Regions from separate parts of the Streptosporangium sp. NPDC050284 genome, predicted to be linked through region 1. Evidence: predicted binding sites of a transcription regulator. Region 1 holds the regulator's gene; the other holds the start of a gene.
The links. The regulator LexA, encoded in region 1, represses DNA repair genes until DNA is damaged. The targets are predictions, from matches to a motif close to TCGAACANNTGTTCGA.

Region 1 (7,308 bases):
GTTGCGGGCGTAGCCGTCGTAGGGGCCCACGACCGCGGCGAGTTCGGCGCTGCGGCGGTAGGAGACGCCGGTCATCAGCGAGGTGATGGCCCCGGCGACCGCCCGGCCGCCGTCGGAGTCGTAGGCGTGGCCGGTGGCCATGAGCAGCGCGCCGAGGTTGGCGTAGCCGATGCCCAGCTGGCGGTAGGCGCGGGTGGTCTGGTCGATCTTCTCGGTCGGGAAGTCGGCGAAGGTGATGGAGACGTCCATCGCGGTGATGATCAGCTCGGTGATCATCACGAAGTTCGCGATGTCGAAGGTGTCGTCGTCCTTCAGGAACTTCAGCAGGTTGATGCTCGCCAGGTTGCACGAGGAGTTGTCCAGGTGCAGGTATTCCGAGCAGGGGTTGCTGGCGGTGATGCGACCCGTCTCCGGACTGGTGTGCCAGTCGTTGATCGTGTCGTCGTACTGGACCCCGGGGTCGGCGCACTCCCAGGCGGCCTTGCCCATCTTGCGGAACAGCTCTCTGGCGTCGATCTTCTCGATGACCTCGCCGGTGAGGCGGGCGCGCAGGCCGAACTCCTCACCGTTCTCCACCGCGCGCATGAACTCGTCGGAGACGCGCACGGAGTTGTTGGCGTTCTGGTACTGGACGGAGACGATGTCCTTGCCGCCCAGGTCCATGTCGAACCCGGCGTCACGGAGGGCGCGGATCTTGTCCTCCTCGCGCGCCTTGGTCTCGACGAACTCCTCGATGTCGGGGTGGTCGACGTCGAGGACGACCATCTTGGCGGCGCGGCGGGTGGCGCCCCCGGACTTGATGGTGCCCGCTGAGGCGTCCGCGCCGCGCATGAAGGAGACCGGGCCGCTGGCGGTGCCCCCGCTGGAGAGCAACTCCTTGGAGGAACGGATCCTGGAGAGGTTGACGCCGGAGCCGGAACCCCCCTTGAAGATCACCCCCTCTTCCTTGTACCAGTCGAGGATCGACTCCATCTGGTCGTCGACGGCCAGGATGAAGCACGCGCTGACCTGCTGCGGCGACGCGGTGCCGACGTTGAACCAGACGGGCGAGTTGAAGCTGAAGACCTGGTTGACCAGGGCGTGCTTGAGCTCGTGGTCGAAGATCTCGGCGTCCTCGTCGGTGGCGAAGTAACCGTGCTCGACCGCCGTACGCGTGTAGACGCCCACCACCCGGTCGATCAGCTGCTTGAGGCTCCACTCCCGCTGCGGGGTGCCGACCGCCCCGCGGAAGTACTTGGTGGTCACGATGTTGGCGGCGTTGACCGACCACGACCGGGGGAACTCGACACCGCGCTGCTCGAAGTTGATCGAGCCGTCGCGCCAGTTGGTCATGACGACGTCGCGGCGCTCCCAGACCAGCTCGTCATAGGGATGCACACCTGGCGTGGTGAAGATGCGCTTCATCTTCAGGCCCTTACGCGGCCTCTTGCCTCCACGTGTCACCGCACCGGCGGTCTCCGTCATGACTTCCCCCTTCTGGGGCTCCGTGGAACCCTCGAATCGGACCACACCAACGCGCCGCATCACCCCCGACGCCCGGGGTCTGTATCAGTCCTGCTTGGTGGAGCGCTCCGCCCGGAGCCGCTCGATCTCCGCCTCGAAGTCGGCCAGTGTCTCGAAACCGCGATAGACGGAGGCGAACCGCAGGTACGCCACCTCGTCCAGTTCGCGGAGCGGGCCCAGGATGGCCAGCCCGACCTCGTGGGCCGCGATCTCGGCGCATCCGGTGGCCCGGATGCTCTCCTCGACCCGCTGGCCCAGCTGCGCCAGGGAATCCTCGCTGACGGACCGCCCCTGGCACGCCCGCCGGACCCCGGCGATCACCTTGTCCCTGAAAAACGGCTCCGTCACACCGCTGCGCTTGCTCACCATGAGCAGAACGGTCTCCTGCGTGGTGAACCTGCGCCCGCATTCCGAGCACGTGCGCCTGCGGCGGATCGCCCCGCCGTCCTCGGTGGCCCGGCTGTCGATGACTCGCGTGTCTAGATGGCGACAGAACGGACAATGCACGCGTGTCGCCTCCTTGACCTACCGAAGCGGCCGGCCCACCTCACCTACCCACGACACGCACGGCCAGACGCCCGCGCACACATCTTGAATAGTCGAGATGCGGTAATGGAAACACAAGCTGTGGTGAAGTGTTGCGATGCAGCCACTAGATGTTGTGGTCCAACCGTAGAAGTGCTCGACCATGAACGCAAGTTGAAACGACCTTGCGGCACGAAGTCGCTGATCAGCCCTCACGTCCCGGCGTGTCGCCACCCGCGCAAGACCCATCTCACCCCGGGCGCCTCTTCCCTCACAGTCGTCCCAGGCGACCCGTCAGACGAGACCCTCGCACCCCCTCTACACCCCTCGCCCCATCCGCGCCGCCGACCGACCCCATCCCGCTGAAACGAGGCCCACCCCTCTCGCCGACCGTCCCGACGGAGCTCGACCGGGCGCCGTAGCGGTCGCACGAGCCCCGGCCCGATCGCCGGAGCTCGGACCGGCCTCATCTCACGGAGACGAGGCCCTCGGGGAGATAGAGCCGGGCCCCCGGCCGGACCTCCGAGCCGGACAGCCCGTTGAGGTCCATGATGCGACGCACCGTCGAGCCGGTGTCCGCCTCCTTCGTCAGCGCGTCCGCGATCTCCCACAGCGTGTCGTCCGCGTGCACCGTGATCCGCGGCAGCCCCTCAAGGCCCGCCCACTCGTCCGCCGCGACCATGTCGATGCGCCCGCCGACCCAGAGCACCGCCAGGCTGAACAGTGCGAGCAACACCACCACGACGATCCTTCCACGGCGGGTGAGCCGAAGGGGCCGCCGGGTCGCCCCCTTCCGGCCGGCACCCGGCCGGCGTGCGCCCACCGAGGATGCCGTCGCCGGTCGCGGCGCCCTCCTCGGCCCGGCCCCGCGTCCGGCTCCCCGCTCCGGATCACGCCCGGACCACCGTCCTCGCTCACGGCCGGGGCTCCACCCCCGCTCACGCCCGAGCGACCGCCTCGCCTCGCGGCCAGGACTCCGCCCAGGCTCACGCCCGGAGGCCCCGCCGGGCTTTCGCTCAGGCTCACGCGAGGCACGCCCCCGCTTTCGCCCGGATTCCCGCCTCGCCTCACGGCCGGACCCTCGCGCCGCCTCACGGCCGGATCCCCGCCCGGGCTCACGCTCGAAGGCCCGCTCGGGCTCCCTGCCGGACCTTCGCCCCGGCTCGCGGCCGAGGCGCGCCCCCGGCACCGAGTCCCAGGCGGCCTCCCACCCCTGCTTCGCCTCGGACCTCCGCCCGGACTCCGGCGCGGAACCGGGCTCCGGCCTCGGGGGCGGCACGAGCCGCAGGTGCGGCGCCCCCGGTGATCGCTGCGCCGCCCGGGACCTCGGCGCGATCCTGGATCGTGGTGTCGTCGCGGTCGGTTTCACGGTGGCCCCCCATCCCCTCGACCTGGCCGAACACATGTCGAAGAAAGATCGGTGAATCGAACACGATGTCGATCGAACTCCCGTACGATGTTGTACACCACGGCGTCGCCGATTTCGAGGACATTCGAACAATTGTTTGAGTATGATCTTCGGCCGAGGTATGGTCGCTGTGTGCGACGTGTTAAATACAGACCGGGAGGCGAGGAGTTCGTATGAGCCAGCACAACGAGAACGGTTCGGCCGCCAGCGATCTGGCGGTGCGAAGGCGTGACTCCCTTGGCCTCACCCCCAGGCAGCGGAAGATCCTTGAGGTGATCCGTGATTCCGTGCAGCAGCGCGGCTATCCGCCGTCCATGCGGGAGATCGGCGAAGCGGTGCAGCTCACCAGCACCTCCAGCGTGTCGCACCAGTTGACGGCTTTGCAGCGCAAGGGCTACCTGCGGCGTGATCCGCACCGCCCCCGTGCCTTGGAGGTACGCCTTCCCGGCGAGCCCGTGCTGTGGGTTGATCCCGACTCCGGTGAGGACGAGACTCCGGTCAGCCGTCCGACCGCCGCCTATGTGCCCCTCGTCGGTCAGATCGCCGCCGGTGGCCCCATCCTCGCCGAGGAGAGCATCGAAGACGTCTTCGCCCTGCCCAGGCAGCTTGTCGGTGAGGGCACGCTCTTCCTCCTCCAGGTGACCGGCGACTCGATGATCGAGGCCGCCATCGCCAACGGTGACTGGGTGGTCGTGCGCCAGCAGCCGGTCGCCGACAACGGCGACGTGGTCGCCGCGATGATCGACGGCGAAGCCACGGTCAAGACCTTCAAGCGCAGAGACGGCCACGTCTGGCTGGTCCCGCACAACCCCAACTACGACCCGATCCCCGGCGACGAGGCCACCGTGCTCGGCAAGGTCGTCGCGGTCCTCCGCAAGCTCTGACGCGAGCGTCCCACGCAGGCTCCTCAGCGCTCTCCACAGGCTCCGGCCCGTGGAGGCATCGCCGCTCGAGAACGTCGCACGGCACGCGGGTCCGGACCGAGCCACACCGTGGCCACGCGAGCTCAGCATCACGCGCCTCCAGCTTTCTGTGCGACACGCCATAGAACGACATGCCGGATGGGGCTCGACATCATATGTCGAGCCCCATCCGGCGTTCTCAGGTGATGGGACATCCCCGGGAAGCTCTCTCGTCGGCGGGCACGGGAACCCACCCGGCGAGGCCGAGATGGAGGCCCGCCGCTTGAAGCGGTGCGGATTCTCCCCTGAAGTGGTCACGGGGACACACCGGCCGAGCTGACGCGCGCCCCCCGGGATGCCCTCGCAAAGGCACCCCGAGTTCGTAGCGACCCCGTGAGCACGCGGGACGGCCGCGGCCATGACAGTCACTCAGCCGTCCGTCGTCAGCGGCCCGAGAGCACGCGGGACGACTACGGCACGATGTTGACCAGCTTGGGTGCGCGGACGATCACCTTGCGCGGCGTGCCGGAGAGGAAGGGCTGAACCTTCTCCGACCGCAGGGCCAGCGACTCCAGGTCCGCCTCGGAGATCTCCGGGGAGACCTCCAGCCGGTCGCGCACCTTGCCCGCGACCTGGACGACGCAGGTGACCGACTCCTGGACCAGCAGCGCCGGGTCGGCCACCGGCCAGCCCGCGGTGGCGACCGAGGCGGCGTGTCCCAGCCGCTCCCAGCCCTCCTCCGCCGCGTACGGCGCGACCAGGGACAGCATGACCGCTAGGGTCTCGGCGGCCTCCCTGACCGCCGGGTCGGCGGCACCGGGGCCGGAGTCGATGGCCTTGCGTGCTGCGCTCGTCAGCTCCATCATGCGGGCCACCGCGACGTTGAAGCGGTGGGACTCGACCAGCTTGGTGACCTCGTCGATGGTGTGGTGGACGACCTTGCGCAGGTTCAGGTCTCCCGCGGTGACGTCGACGCCGGGCGCGGAGGCCGCGCCGGCTTCGGCCATGACGCGGAACGCGCGGGCGAGGAACTTCTGCGAGGCCGCCGGGGAGACGTCGGACCAGTCGATGTCGTCCTCGGGCGGTCCGGCGAAGACGACGGTCAGCCTGACCGCGTCGACACCGTGGGCGTCGATCTGCTGGCCCAGGTCGACGCCGTTGCCCAGCGACTTGGACATCGCCTTGCCCTGGTTGATGACCTGCCCCTGGTTCAGCAGGCGGGTGAAGGGCTCGACGAAGTCGATCATTCCCATGTCGTGCAGGACCTTGGTGAAGAACCTGGCGTACAGCAGGTGCAGCACGGCGTGCTCGACGCCGCCGATGTACTGGTCGATCGGACCCCACCTGCGCACGCGCTCGACGTCGAACGGCCCCTCGTCGTAGGCCGGGTCGACGTAGCGCAGGAAGTACCACGAGGAGTCGACGAAGGTGTCCATCGTGTCGGTGTCGCGCTTCGCCGGGCCGCCGCACTTGGGGCAGGAGACGTTGACCCAGTCTTCGGCCGAGGCGAGCGGAGAGATGCCCTTGGGCGCCAGGGCCTCGCCACGCATGTCGGGCAGCGTGACGGGCAGCTGGTCGTCGGGGACGGGGACCTCGCCGCAGTCGGCGCAGTGGATGATCGGGATCGGGCAGCCCCAGAAGCGCTGGCGGGACAGCAACCAGTCACGCAGCCGGAAGTTGACCGTGAAGTGACCGGTGCCCCGCTCGCTCAGCACCTCGATGATCTTCCGGATCGCCTCGGCCTTGGCCAGGCCGTCCAGCGGGCCGGAGTTGACCATCGCGCCGTCACCGGTGGTGGCGACACCGGTCTCGCCGGGATCGGCCAGGCCGGTGTGCACGACCACCCGTACCGGCAGGTCGAAGGTACGGGCGAAGTCCAGGTCGCGCTGGTCGTGGGCGGGCACGGCCATGATGGCGCCGTGGCCGTAGTCGGACAGCACGTAGTCGGCCGCCCAGACCGGCATGCGCTCACCGTTGACCGGGTTGATCGCGTGCCGGCCCAGGAAGACGCCGGTCTTCTCCTTCTCGGTGGACAGCCGGTCGATGTCGGACAGCTTGGACACCTCGCCCCGGTATGCCTCGAATGCCTCGCGCCGGTCGTCGGTGACGATCTCCTCGGCCAGCGGCGCGTCCGGGGCGACCACGAAGAAGGTGGCGCCGTACAGGGTGTCGGGACGGGTGGTGTAGACGGTGACCGGCTCGTCCCGGCCCTCGATCACGAAGTCGACGTCGGCACCCTCGGAGCGGCCGATCCAGTTGCGCTGCATCGTCAGCACACGCTCGGACCAGCCGCCTTCCAGCAGGGACATGTCGTCCAGCAGCCGGTCGGCGTAATCAGTGATCTTGAAATACCACTGGGTCAGCTCGCGACGGACGATCTCGGCGCCACAGCGTTCGCACCTGCCGTCCTTGACCTGCTCGTTGGCGAGCACGGTCTGGTCGTTCGGGCACCAGTTGACCAGGCCGCCCTTGCGGTAGGCCAGACCACGCTCGAAGAAGCGGTTGAAGAGCCACTGGGTCCATTTGTAGTACGAGGTGTCGCTGGTGTGCAGACGGCGGGACCAGTCGAAGGAGATCGCGTAGCGCCTGTAGGAGTTGGCCTGGGTCTCGATGTTGGCGTAGGTCCACTCCGCCGGGTGCGCGTTGTGCTTGATCGCGGCGTTCTCGGCGGGCAGGCCGAAGGAGTCCCAGCCGACGGGGTGCAGCACGTTGTAGCCGCGCTGGACCCAGTAGCGGGAGATGACGTCGCCCAGGGCGAACACCTCGGCGTGCCCCATGTGCAGGTCGCCCGAGGGATAGGAGAACATGTCGAGCATGTAGCGCCGCTCGCGCGGGTCGGCGGGGTCGTCGGAGGCCCGGAAGGGATCCAGTTCCTCCCACCTGCGCTGCCACTTGACCTGCAGGGCCTGCGGGTCATAGTGCTGCTCGTCGCTCTGCATGTCGGCTCGCTCGCTCACGTCGATCTTCCTC
Region 2 (7,308 bases), on a different contig from region 1:
GAGACCTCCTCGATGGAGCTCTTCTCGAACTTCAGCGGCAGCGCGCCGTACTTGAGCTGGTTGGCCAGCTCGTCGGCCGTCACCTGGTTGAAGCTGCCGGAGATCTGCGCCCGGCCGCCGGTGATGGGCTCCTGGATGACGGGCGCGGAGATGATCACACCGTCGAGGACCATGGCGACCTGGTTGCGGGGGGCCTGCGAGTTGAAGGCGGTGGTGGTGACCTTCGACCACTGGTCGGGGCCCTGGCCCTTGAAGGAGAGCTGGACGAGCCACTCACCGGTGGTCTGGTCGACGCCGGAGGACGCGGTGTCGATCGAGGTGCCGGTGACGGCCGCCTTCTCCAGCACGAACTTGGTGCCGCCGTCCTGGCTGCAGCCCACGTACTGCTTGTCCGGCGCGTCCTGGGCACCGCGGCCCGCGTCCTTGGCGCAGTCGAGCGCCTGGAACTGTTTGAGCGCCTCCGGGTCGATCCCGGTGGGGTCGACGCCCGCCATCGGGTCGTCGGCCGCCGTCGGCGGAGCCGTCGGCACGGCGCTGGTCTCGGGCGCGGCACTCGCGTCCGGCTTGGCGGACTTGTCACCGCTCGGCTCGGCGGAGGGCGCGGCGGTGGCGCCGGGGCTCGGGTTGGTGAGTGCCGACGACAGGGCGCGACCGGCCGGAGAGGCGCCCGTGTCGGGCGCGGCGGTCGCGTCGGGCTTCGGAGTCACCGACTCGGCGGGCTTGGGCTCCTTGGACCCCTTACGCCCGGATTCGGTGCTCGAAGGAGACGGCGTCGGCGTCGGCGCCTCGGTGGAGAGCTGCCCCGGGGGCGGAGGTGACCCGGCCCCGATCGCCAGCACTTGGCGGAACCTCAGCTCCGCGGTGGTGCCGACCAGCTTGACGACTTCCTCCTGGCCTGCTCCGGGAACGGAGATGACGATGTTGTCACCGGATTTGGCGACCTCGGCGTCGGAGATGCCGCTGCCGTTCACCCGCTCACGGATGATGTTCACGGCGAGGTCGAGGCTCTCCTGTGAGGGAGCGCCCCCGTTCGGCGTGATGGGCTGGAGCGTCACGGTCGTGCCGCCGGCGAGGTCGAGGCCATACTCCGGCGTGTACGCCTTGTTGAGGAGCATCGTCCCGCCCATGGCGAGAATGATCGCCAGAAGCACCAGGAGCATGCGCCCCGGTCTGCTCTGGCCGCTAGTCGGTCGGGCCACTGGTCGTCAGTTCTTTCGGTTATAGGGGGTGGGAGGTGAGGCTACTCACGGCTTCTTGCTCGTCGTGTCGTGGTCTGCACCCTGCTGTTCCGCCGTCTCCGCGAAATCGCGGTCGGCAGCCTTGACATTCTCCTCCTCCGCGTCGTCAACGGGAACCAGGACACGGCCGATCGCCGCCTTGACCCAGCGAGTCTCCACACCGGGGGCGATCTCCAGGATCACGTCCTCGTTGTCGATGGCCACCACGGTCCCGAAGAGACCCGTCGTGGTCATGACACCGGTGCCCGGTGTGAGACTGTTCTGCATTTTGACCTGCTCCTGCTGCCGCTTGCGCTGCGGCCGGATAAGCAGGAAGTAGAACACCACGACCATGAGAGCGATCATGATCAGGCTCGAATAGTTGCCGCCCACAGGGCCGCTCCTTTTCTTGAAGATTGACCGGCGGAAACCGGACGTCACATACGACCACGCCGCTCAGCACGTCAGCCTACACAGCCAGCCAAGGCTCGGAGTTTAGGCGAGCTGTTAAGAGCGCGGCAACGAAGTCACGATTCGGCTCGCAGGGAAGTTCCCATTTCGATACAGTTGTCATCGTTCTGTGATCAACCCCGTACGACTTCCCTACCGACTCTCAACGTTAGATTTGCCCGGGATCATCCTCAAGATCGATGAGAAACGAGGCACCGAAGGCGTCGGGCGGGGGAACCAGACCCAGGTGGGTCCAGGCCGCGGCGGTCGCGACCCGGCCGCGGGGGGTGCGGGCGAGGAGTCCCTGCCGCACCAGGAACGGCTCGGCGACCACCTCGACCGTCTCGGGCTCCTCCCCCACGGCCACCGCCAGCGTCGACAGCCCCACCGGCCCGCCGCCGAACTTGCGCAGCAGTGCTCCGAGCACCGCCCGGTCGAGCCGGTCGAGCCCTTCGGCGTCGACCTCGTAGAGGTTGAGCGCGGCGGAGGCGACATCCCGGGTGACCACACCCTCGGCGCGTACCTCGGCGAAGTCGCGGACCCGGCGCAGCAGACGGTTGGCGATGCGGGGGGTGCCCCGGGAACGGCCGGCGATCTCGCGGGCGGCGTCGCCGGGGAGCGCGACGCCCAGCAGGCGCGAGGAGCGGTGCAACACCTCCTCCAGCTCGGCGACCCCGTAGAAGTCCATGTGCGCGACGAAACCGAAGCGGTCGCGCAGCGGCGCGGGGAGCATGCCGGCCCGGGTGGTGGCGCCGACCAGGGTGAACGGGGCGATCTCCAGTGGGATCGCGGTCGCCCCCGGCCCCTTGCCCACCACGATGTCGACGCGGAAGTCCTCCATCGCGAGGTAGAGCATCTCCTCGGCGGGCCTCGCCATGCGATGGATCTCGTCGATGAAAAGGACCTCGCCCTCCGAGAGGGTCGACAGGATCGCCGCGAGGTCGCCGGCCCGCTCCAGCGCGGGGCCGGAGGTGATCCGGATGGGTACGGAGAGCTCGGTCGCGATGATCATGGAGAGGGTCGTCTTGCCCAGTCCGGGGCCGCCGCTCATCAGCACGTGATCCGGCGGCCTGTTGCGTCGCAACGCGCTCTGCAACACCAGCGACAGCTGCTCGCGCACCCGTGCCTGGCCGATGAACTCCTCCAGCCGCTTGGGCCGCAGAGCCGCCTCGATATATCTCTCGTCGCCCTCGGCGTCCGGCGACACCAGATCACGGTCGGAACTCACGACACCCCTCCCTCGTCCCGCCGTACGGCGGAACCACCCGCACCCCTCATCGCACGCTCAGTGCGCGAAGGGCGGCCTTGAGCAGGGGCGCCACCTGAGGGGTGCGGCCCTCGGCCATCTCGGCGTCGGCCTGGGGCTCGACGGTGGCGACCGCCTCGTCGGCGTCTCGCGCCGAGTAGCCCAGACCGACCAGCCCCGAGTGGACCTGCCCCCGCCAGGCGGGCGCGACGGCCCTGCCGTCGAGTGCGGCGCTGACGGCCTCCTCGGGAGTGCCGAGCTTGTTCTTGAGGTCGACGATGATCCGCTGGGCACCCTTCGGCCCCACCCCGGGAACCCTGGTCAGCGCCTTGACGTCGGCGGAGGCCACGGCCACCCGGAGCGCGTTGGGAGTGTGCACGGCCAGCATCGCGAGGGCGACCTTGGGGCCGACCCCGCTCGCCGTCTGCAGCATCTCGAAGGTGCCGCGCTCGTCCTCGGTGGCGAAGCCGAACAGCGTGAGCGACTCCTCGCGGACCACCAGCGAGGTGGCCAGCCTGGTCTCCTCCCCCGTCCTGAGCGTCGCCAGGGTGCCCGGCGTGCAGTGCACGAGGACTCCCACCCCGCCGACCTCGACGACCGCACCGTCGGGCGCGATCGCGGTCACCTGTCCTCGCACCGAGGCGATCACTTCGCGGTTCCTCTCGGGTGTCCGGCCCTGCCACGACCTCGGAAGTAGGCGGCGGGGGTCGTGCCGGGACCACTGGCGGCCTTCGCGGCGGCCTCGGCCAGCCTGCTCTGTGCCCCGCCCCGCCACACGTGGCAGATCGCGAGGGCGAGCGCGTCGGCGGCGTCGGCGGGCTTGGGCATCGCGTCCAGCCGCAGCAGGCGGGTCACCATCGTGCCGACCTGCCGCTTGTCCGCCGTGCCGCTGCCGGTGATGGCGGCCTTGACCTCGGACGGCGTGTGCAGCGCGACCGGCAGGCCCCTGCGGGAGGCGCACAGGATCGCCACGGCGGAGGCCTGGGCGGTGCCCATCACGGTCCTGAGGTTGTGCTGGGCGAAGACCCGCTCCACGGCCACCGCGTCGGGCCGGACCTCGTCGAGCCACTGCTCGATGCCCGCCTCGATCGCCACCAGCCGGGCGCCGATCTCGTCGTCGGCGGGGGTGCGGACGACCCCCACTCTGATCAGGCTCAGCGGTGCGCCGGGCCGCCCCTCGACGGCGCCGAGCCCGCATCGGGTGAGCCCCGGATCAACCCCCATCACCCGCAACTCGGGCAATCGCACCGACACGCCTCCGCTCGCCGAACATCTGTTCGGTGGCAGACTCTACCGCGTGAGAGCATCCCGCGCACCGCTCTCCCACGGCCCGTCGGAAGGCGGAGCGGCGGGCGCCGGCTCACCGGCTCCAGGGGATCCGTCTCACAGGTGCTGGGTGGCGGGTTCGGCGTCACGGTCGTTCCCTGCCCTGTCGCGCAGCAGGTCCAGGCGGTTCATCACCGGCGAGGCCGAGATTCCGTGGATCACCAGGGAGGCCACCGCGGTGAAGGCGACCACGGCCCAGATCTCCTCGGCGGGTACGCCGAAGTCGGCCTGGCCGAGGGCGTAGGCGAGGTAGAACAACGAGCCGATGCCGCGGACACCGAAGAACGCCGCCACGGCGCGCTCGCGCGGCCCCGCCCTGCCTCTCAGCATGGAGAGCCACCCGAGCAGCGGCCGGATGACGAGCAGCAGCAACAGGCCGACCGCGGCGCCCCGCCAGGTGAGCGCGGACAGGCCTCCCACCGCGACGAAGCCTCCGAGCAGCAGGAGCAGCCAGGCGGTGAACAGCCGCTCGATCTGCTCTATGAAGCCGTGCAGCACCCCGTTGTAGCCGTGGCTGCGCTCGGCCGCCCTGATGGCGCAGGCGGTCACGAACACCGCGATGAAGCCGTACCCGTGCACCAGCTCGGTGAGGCCGTAGGCCAGGAACGTCGCGGCCAGCGCCACGAAGCCGTCGCGGTGCTCGGCCAGCCGCAGGTCGGGCTTCTCGGTACGGAAGAACAGCCGCCCCAGCCCTTTGCCGATCAGCAGGCCGCACACCACGCCCGCGACGCACCGGTAGAGCAGGTCCACCAGCGCCCACTCGCCGATCCAGTCGGTCCCCCCGCTGACGGCCAGCGCGATGGCGGCGTACACCAGAGGGAAGGCCAGGCCGTCGTTGAGGCCCGCCTCGGAGGTGAGGGCGAAGCGGACCTCGTCGTCGGCCTTCTCCGAGTCGACGGGCTCGCCGACCTGCACGTCGGAGGCGAGCACCGGGTCGGTCGGCGCGAGGACCGCGCCCAGCAGCAACGCCGCCGCGAGGGGCCAGCCGAGCAGGCCGTACGCGGCGGCGGCCACGGCGAGGACGGTGAGCGGGAGCGTCCACCCGAGCAGGCGCCAGGTCGAGGACCAGCCGCGCCGCCCGAAGGGACGGTTGATGGCCAGCCCCGCGCCCATGAGCGAGACCAGCACGCAGATCTCGGTGACGTGCTCGACCAGTGTCCGGTGGACCACCGGATCGGGATCGGGCAGTTCCAGGGGCAGGGCGTAGAGGACCAGGCCGACCAGCAGGCAGGCGAGGGGCAGCGAGAAGGGGCGGCGGTTGAGAAGTCGCGGCAGTGTGGCCGCGAGCAGCGCGGCAACGCCCGCCACGGCGAAGATGAGGTCAGGATTGCCCATTGTCCGCGTGATCTGCCCTGGACCACGCGGACAAACCTCACGAGCAGTGCGAGGTCCGAAATCTCGGACTACGCGTCGAGCTTCTCCATGACCTCGTCGGAGACGTCGAAGTTGGCCCAGACGTTCTGCACGTCGTCGCTGTCCTCAAGGGCGTCGATCAGCCTGAAGACCTTGCGGGCGCCCTCCTCGTCCAGCGGGACGTTCAGCGTCGGCATGAAGCTGGACTCGGCCGAGTCGTAGTCGATCCCGGCCTCCTGCAGGGCCTTGCGGACCGGGACGAGGTCGGTGGCCTCCGAGACGACCTCGAACTGGTCGCCCAGGTCGTTGACCTCCTCGGCGCCCGCGTCGAGGACCGCGACCAGCACGTCGTCCTCGGCCAGCTCGCCCTTGGGGACGAGCACGACGCCCTTGCGGTTGAACATGTAGGACACCGAGCCGGGGTCGGCCAGCGAGCCGCCGTTGCGGGTCAGCGCGACGCGGACCTCGGAGGCGGCGCGGTTGCGGTTGTCGGTGAGGCACTCGATCAGCACCGCGACACCGCCGGGGGCGTAACCCTCGTACATGATGGTCTGCCAGTCGGCGCCGCCGGCCTCGAGACCACCGCCGCGCTTACGGGCACGCTCGATGTTGTCGATCGGGACCGAACTCTTGCGCGCCTTGGTGATGGCGTCGTACAGCGTCGGGTTGCCGTCCGGATCGGGTCCGCCCGTCCGAGCCGCGACCTCGATGTTCTTGATGAGCTTGGCGAACAGCTTGCCGCGCTTGGAATCGAGCGCGGCCTTCTTGTGCTTCGTCGTCGCCCATTTGGAGTGGCCGGACATCCCCTAGAGCTCCCTCACCATCTCAGCGAAATATGAATGCACACCGACATCCCCGGTAAGTTCCGGGTGGAAGGACGTGGCGAGCAACGGTCCTTGCCGGACCGCGACGATCCTATCCCCAGGTTCGGCCAGCGCCAGCACTTCGACCTCCGAACCCACGGATTCCACCCAGGGGGCGCGGATGAAGACGGCCCGCGTGGTGCCGCGACCGGCGAAGTCGATGTCGGCCTCGAAGGAGTCGACCTGGCGGCCGAAGGCGTTGCGGCGGACGACCATGTCGATGCCCCCGATCGTCTGCTGGCCTTCGATCCCGCCCTCGATCCGGTCGGCCAGCATGATCATCCCGGCGCAGGAGCCGTAGGCGGGCATCCCCGCCTTGATCCGCATCCGAAGTGGTTCGAGCAGTTCGAAGGTCTCTGCGAGTTTCCACATCGTGGTGGACTCCCCGCCGGGGATGACGAGGCCGTCGACCGCCTCCAGCTCGCGGGGGCGCCGTACGGTGACCGCTCTCGCGCCCACCGCCTCCAGGGAGCGAATGTGCTCGCGCACGTCTCCTTGCAGCGCGAACACGCCGATCGTGGGGACGATGGTCACCGATGGTCCTTCCCGCTGCGGCTGGAGTGCCCCTTCAGCGTATGGCCACCCCTCGGACGGCCCCAAACCGGTTCGTGCTCCGGTTCGGCTCGGAAATCCGGGCCGTGACGGCCCGGCCCCGTTCCCCGGCGGCGGCGCCGTGCTCCTCGGGGCGGGATCGCGGAGCACGTGACCACGAGATCGGCCCCCTGCGGAGGAAGGGCGACCCCCATGACGGAGATCGCCCTTTTCCCGGAGTCTCATCGGGCTTCCCGAAGGCTCCCTGCCCCTCGAGGAAAGCCCTGAAAGCTCTGAAAGCCCTACCAGCCGCGCTCGGCCA

Region 2: ruvC (crossover junction endodeoxyribonuclease RuvC) is a predicted target of LexA. The motif match lies at 4,179-4,194, and genes of this name have one in related genera.

The regions. Positions count from the first base shown of each region.
Region 1 covers NZ_JBITIZ010000020.1:18,672-25,979, reverse strand. The annotation lists gene ACIBH4_RS33865 (vitamin B12-dependent ribonucleotide reductase) at 1-1,464, opposite strand, end outside; gene nrdR (transcriptional regulator NrdR) at 1,549-2,010, opposite strand; gene ACIBH4_RS33855 (LysM peptidoglycan-binding domain-containing protein) at 2,495-2,770, opposite strand; gene lexA (transcriptional repressor LexA) at 3,610-4,320, shown strand; gene leuS (leucine--tRNA ligase) at 4,809-7,277, opposite strand.
Region 2 covers NZ_JBITIZ010000017.1:45,074-52,381, forward strand. The annotation lists gene secD (protein translocase subunit SecD) at 1-1,160, opposite strand, end outside; gene yajC (preprotein translocase subunit YajC) at 1,245-1,610, opposite strand; gene ruvB (Holliday junction branch migration DNA helicase RuvB) at 1,837-2,895, opposite strand; gene ruvA (Holliday junction branch migration protein RuvA) at 2,942-3,562, opposite strand; gene ruvC (crossover junction endodeoxyribonuclease RuvC) at 3,559-4,146, opposite strand; gene ACIBH4_RS32300 (cation:proton antiporter) at 4,297-5,574, opposite strand; gene ACIBH4_RS32305 (YebC/PmpR family DNA-binding transcriptional regulator) at 5,643-6,395, opposite strand; gene pdxT (pyridoxal 5'-phosphate synthase glutaminase subunit PdxT) at 6,399-6,989, opposite strand; gene pdxS (pyridoxal 5'-phosphate synthase lyase subunit PdxS) at 7,289-7,308, opposite strand, start outside.